Paraneptunicella aestuarii: one gene and its partner. Each later gene encodes a partner of the first gene's protein in a complex. Links are inferred from orthologs where the notes say so. Each region holds a gene or a part of one and is shown on either strand. Other genes may lie near its edges.

Evidence for each region.
Region 2: the proteins of KIH87_RS19060 (region 1) and cheY are in contact, whole or in part, in a solved structure (PDB 1A0O), measured with the Escherichia coli proteins. The link is inferred for Paraneptunicella aestuarii from one-to-one orthologs.

Annotation. Positions count from the first base shown.
Region 1 is NZ_CP074570.1:4,848,356-4,851,345, reverse strand. The notes cover bases 11-2,990. They hold KIH87_RS19060 (chemotaxis protein CheA), read right to left. Parts: upstream 2,550-2,990; coding sequence 471-2,549; downstream 11-470. Other genes in these bases: KIH87_RS19055 (response regulator), read right to left, coding at 2,585-2,947; KIH87_RS19065 (chemotaxis protein CheW), read right to left, coding at 11-469. In the rest of the region: more of KIH87_RS19065, read right to left, coding at 1-10. UniProt on the Escherichia coli protein: Involved in the transmission of sensory signals from the chemoreceptors to the flagellar motors. CheA is autophosphorylated; it can transfer its phosphate group to either CheB or CheY.
Region 2 is NZ_CP074570.1:4,092,759-4,095,735, forward strand. What follows is about bases 11-2,977. They hold cheY (chemotaxis response regulator CheY), read right to left. Parts: upstream 1,703-2,977; coding sequence 1,319-1,702; downstream 11-1,318. Other genes in these bases: KIH87_RS15805 (chemotaxis protein CheA), read right to left, coding at 11-523; KIH87_RS15810 (protein phosphatase CheZ), read right to left, coding at 537-1,283; KIH87_RS15820 (RNA polymerase sigma factor FliA), read right to left, coding at 1,749-2,474; KIH87_RS15825 (MinD/ParA family protein), read right to left, coding at 2,471-2,977. Also shown: more of KIH87_RS15805, read right to left, coding at 1-10. UniProt on the Escherichia coli protein: Involved in the transmission of sensory signals from the chemoreceptors to the flagellar motors.

The DNA.
Region 1 (2,990 bases):
TGCTGTTGTCTTCATCTGCAATACCCGCCACAAAGCGCTTTTCTATTGCCAGATCAAATTCTGGTGATAGTTGGCAATTTGTACTGTCTGTTTCTATGACTTCTGAAATTGCATCTACCACAATTCCAATGGTTTTATGCCCTTCTGCCAGTTCCACATCCATGATGAGGATAACGGTCTCGGCGTCATATTCTTTTACTTCAAGCCCAAGTCGTTTACGAAGATCGACGATAGGGACAATAGCGCCGCGCAGGTTAATTAATCCTGTGACATAGTGCGGCGCATAAGGAACCCGTGTGCAGGGTTCCCAAATTCTGATTTCACGTACCTTCAGGATATCGACGGCGTATTCCAAATCCGATAATTGAAAGCTCAGCCATTCGGACTTGGTCTCTAAATGGGAGCCGAATATTCTTTCCTGAATATCATCATCATTTTGTTTGCTATGGAGTGAAGCTTCGGTATTCATCTCAATGCATCCTCACCCTGGAAATTAGTGCACCTACATCAATGATAAGAGCAACAGAACCATCGCCTAATATCGTAGCTCCTGACAGCTCGCTGACTTTGGCGTAGTTGGCTTCCAGCGACTTCACAACCACTTGCTGGTGGTTAGTGAGCTCATCCACTAAAATGCCGGCTTGTTTACCATCACTTTCAACCACCACCACCAGATCTTGCTTGTCACTTTCTCTTCGTGGACAACCAAAGGTATCTACCAGATTAATAATCGGAATAAAGTTGCCTCGCCATTTGAACGACACACTTTTATTTCCGACCCGGTTAATGTCTTTGGGCTTCATCTGAATGGATTCAATGATAGACAACATTGGAATAATGTAGGTCTCTCCGCTGACTTTAACCAGTTGTCCATCCAGGATAGCCAAAGTGAGAGGTAAGCGTATGATGAAGGTAGTACCTTCTTCGGGAACCGATCTTACGTCGATAGTACCGCCCAAGGCTTTGATATTACGTTTTACAACGTCCATGCCCACGCCGCGACCTGATAAATCAGTGACTTCCTGAGCGGTGGAAAAGCCGGGAGCAAAGATTAGTTCATTAATTGCTTGTTCGTTCAATTGATTATCAGGGGCGATAACACCTTTTTCTATGGCTTTCTCTCGTATGCGATTGGTGTTCAGTCCTGCTCCATCATCAGATATTTCGATAATGATATTGCCAACCTGATGGAACGCTTTCAGTGTTACCGTTCCTGTTTCTGGTTTGCCTTTGGCTTTTCTTACTTCTGGCATTTCAATGCCGTGATCGACGCTGTTGCGCACCAAATGCACCAGAGGGTCAGTGAGTTCTTCAATAACGGTTTTGTCGACTTCTGTCGTTTCACCAATAATCTCAACCGCGATGGATTTATTTAGCTTTTTCGCTATGTCTCGCACCATGCGCGGGAAGCGGCTGAAACAGAAATCAATGGGCAGCATTCGGATCCGCATCACACCTTCTTGCAGGTCTCGAGTGTGCCGCTCTAACTGAGTCAAACCTTCGGTCAGTCTTTCAAATTGAGGGTATTTCTCGGAGTCGCCATAAATGCTCAACATGGATTGAGTGATAACCAATTCACCTAACAAATTGATTAAGCTGTCAATTTTTTCCAAATCAACGCGAATCGATTGCGACGTTCGTTTTTTGTCTGAACTTGTGGCTGGGTCGTTAGCTGGTTGAGGTACTGCTGCCTCAGAAGGCGCGGCCTTAATGGGAGCGGTAGTTACCGTTTTTATTGGTGGAGTTTCAGGCTCTTCTCTAACCTCGTTTTGTTGATTCGAGTTCGCTGTACTTTGCTCCAGAGTTGCCCCAATTGGCTTGAAAGTCAGATCTGCTTCGTCTTCTATCCAAAGGAAGACATCATCTAACACATCTCTATCAACATGCTCGGTGGGAGACAGCAAGATTTGCCATTGAATATAAGTTTGGGTGGGATCCAGCTCCCGTAAATTAGGCACTTTACTGACGTCGCATTTGGTTTTTAATTTACCAAGTTCAGCCAGTTCTTCCAGATACCGAAGGGGATCGTTTCCCGTAGATAAGATTTCTGGATGAGGTATGAAGTTGATCTGCCAATCAGTATGAGGTTCATCATCTGCGGATTCATGCTCATCTTGAGTCTTGTGAGCTGCTGCTGATTGAGGTGTTGCTTTGGGCATGCCTAAAAGGCGTTCTAGTTCATTGCGGATCTGGAGCATGCCCTGCTCGTTAATCGGGTCTTGATATTGGTAATGTGCAACCAGATTGCGCAAAATATCCAGAGATGAAAACAGGCAGTCAATGAGCTCCTGAGTCATATGGATTTCGGATGATCTCACTTTATCAAGAAGTGTTTCCATGACATGGGTAAACTCGGTCAGCGAGCCCATGCCAAATGTAGCGCTCCCCCCTTTCAGCGAGTGGGCGGAACGAAATATGTCGTTAATCATTTCCGGATCTATGGCTGTATTTGACTCATTCATGCTGAGCAAGTTGCGCTCAATGGCGTCAATTGCTTCTGCACTTTCTTCAAAGAAAACCGCTCGGAAACGCTCTAAGGGGTCTGTCATACGGCCACTCATCTCCTATGGCATAGCGGATGAAACTAGCGTAAAACCTTTCTTACAACAGCGATAAGTTTTTGTGGATCAAAGGGTTTAACAATCCAACCAGTGGCACCTGCTGCTTTACCTTCTTGTTTTTTATCTGTACCTGATTCAGTCGTTAACATCAGTATAGGAGTAAATCTGTACTTTTCTTCTTTTCTTACATTGGAAACAAATTCTATTCCATCCATGATAGGCATATTGACGTCGGAGATTATGAGATCAAACTCACCAGTCTTAGCCTTGTCCAGTCCTTCTTTACCGTTGACCGCTTCCGTCACATCAAACCCTTCACCTCGAAGCGTGAAAACTACCATGGCACGCATCGATGCAGAGTCGTCAACTGTGAGAATTTTCTTCATTTATTATCCCTCGGTAAAATATATTCGCTATAAACTGATAATT
Region 2 (2,977 bases), 760 kb from region 1 along the record:
TACCGCCATCACGACTATCAGAAGAGTCATCATCTTCACCAAATAAATCAAGCCCCAGATCGTCATCATCAACATCAGGAACTATAGGTGATGATGCAGGCTCTGGCGCAACAGAAACTTCTTCATCCTTGCTTTGAGGTTGACTCAATCTATGCAGGGTTTCCAACAATTCAGGAGACGCGGGTTGTAAAGGCTCTCTGGATTTGACACTTTGGAACATTTCAACAACAACATCTGTTGCCTGCAGAATGACATCCATTAATTCAGGAGTTAGCTTGCGCTGTCCATTACGCATTACGTCAAAAACGTTCTCTGCGCCGTGACAAACATCTACCAGTTCAGTCAGCGATAAGAAACCCGCCCCACCTTTTACAGTGTGATAGCCACGGAATATCGCATTCAACAAATCTGAATCTTCGGGATTATTTTCCAGATCGACGAGTTGTTCTTGTAGTTGCTCCAGAATCTCTCCGGCCTCGACCAAAAAGTCCTGAAGGATATCCTCGTCCAAGTCAAACGACATATATCAGTTCCCCCTAGAAACCCAAGCTTGAAAGAAGATCGTCAACATCATCCTGACCAGTCACAACATCATCTCGGCTTTCGGCGTCAATAATAGGACCTTCAGGAGATTGGGCTGCTTTCTCTCTCTTTTCTTTTTTAGAGGTTTCACTCACCTCTGGCTCACCGAACACTTTTAATACGTTAACCAGGCTGTCTTCAACTTCCTTCACCAACTCAATAACTCGGCGAATGACCTGACCGGTTAAGTCCTGATAGCCTTGAGCCATCAACACTTCAGTTAGCAAGCCTGTTAATTGGGAAGAGTCATTACTGGACTCTTCCAGAAACTTATCAACACTATGGCATAATGCTTTAAATTCACCCAATTCCAATTGGCGAGACATGAGTTTCTTCCATTGGGGAAGAATACCATTAATATCAGCGCACATTTTCTCGGCAATGGGCATACTACTTTCAACAGCATCCATGGTTTGGTTCGCTGCCTGCTCGGTAGTTTCAATAACATAGTTTAGACGAGACTGAGCATCGGGAATGTCTTCTGTCGCCAAGTCAGCAATTCGAGAATCAATGTTGAAACTATTCAATGAATCGTGCAACTGGCGTGTCAATTTTCCGACTTCCGCAAACAATTCCATGGAATCCTGAATTTTAGTCGCTTCCAACAAGGCGGTGGCGGCATCGTTGTCGCCAGCTTCCAAAAACTCAACTAATTGTTTGGCGTCGTCTAACGACATAGGTGCATTTGTAGCGGAGCTCATAAGACTTCACCTCTGTATTGCAGGTTCAGCCGGAACTAACCCAAGCGCTCAAAAATTTTGTCAAGCTTTTCTTTCAAGGTCGCAGCTGTAAATGGTTTAACAACGTAGCCATTCACGCCAGCCTGAGCCGCTGCAACAATCTGTTCTTTCTTAGCTTCTGCTGTCACCATTAAAACAGGAGTATGTTTCAAATTATCATCAGCTCTGATTGCACGAAGCAAATCAATTCCTTGCATACCAGGCATGTTCCAATCTGTTACCACAAAGTCAAAATCGCCTTGTTGTAACATCGGCAGAGCAGTGCTTCCATCGTCTGCTTCTTGCACATTGGTGAAACCCAAGTCTTTTAATAAGTTTTTAATGATACGTCTCATTGTCGAAAAGTCGTCAACAACAAGAATTTTCATATTTTTATCCAAAACCGCCTCCAAAAAGGACCAGACCAACAGCTATTATTGTACTTATTTATTCTGCTTGCCAAGCCTGCATACGAGATTTAAGTCTAAGCATTGCCTGACTATGTATTTGACTGACTCGAGATTCACTGACTTCCAATACTTCACCAATCTCTCTGAGGTTCAGTTCCTCGTCATAATACAAAGAAAGTACTATCGCTTCACGCTCTGGCAAGGTTGTAATGGCATTTGCCAATGCCTTCTGGAACTCCCCCTGCATTAAATCATCCAGAGGGCGATCACTACCTTTATTATTTTCCGTTGTTAATACATCTTCCGTGACACCCAAATCTTCAATTCCCACCATTTTGCCTGAATTTACTTCATGCAGCATTTGGTGATATTCATCTAATGATACGCCCATTTTCTCGGCGATATCAGTATCTTTTGCATCGCCTCCGGTTTCGCGCTCAACAGCATGAATGGCTTCAGCTATGGCACGTCCATTTTTATGAACGGAACGAGGTGTCCAATCACCTTTACGAATATCATCAAGCATAGCGCCTCGAATTCGTATCCCGGCGAAAGTTTCAAAGCTGGCGCCTTTACTTCCATCGAAGTTACGCGCAGCTTCCAATAAGCCAATCATGCCGGCCTGAATTAAGTCTTCAACAAGAACACTGGCTGGCAATCGAGCCATCAAATGGTGAGCAATACGCTTTACTAATGGTGCGTGTTGCTCGACCAATTGCTGCTTATTATCTAATTGTTGATACGCCGCTGCTTTGTTATTCACGCTTGGTCACTTACCGCCTGTTGTTTCACCAACTGTTCCAGGAAAAACTCCAAATGACCTCCTGGTTGTGCAGGAATCGGCCAAGTCAATGCTGTTCTGGCCAAATTCATAACTGCCACAGAAGCTGGCGAATTGGGAAACGCTTCCACTATAGCTTTTTGCTTACGTACCGCCTTGCGAATATTTTCATCATAAGGAATGGTCGCAACTAATTCCAGAGCCACATCCAAAAATCGGTTTGTTACTTTGGATAGTTTAGCAAATAACTCCTGACCTTCTCGTACATTTCGCACCATATTGGCAACAATCTTAAAACGAAACACACCATGGTCACGATTTAATAACTTCATTAATGCATATGCATCGGTTAAGGATGTTGGTTCATTACAAACAACAACCAACACATCCTGCGATGCCCGGGCAAAGCTTAATACCATGCCGGAAATACCCGCCGCTGTATCAACAATAAGTACATCAACAGGTGTACGTAATTCACTAAACGC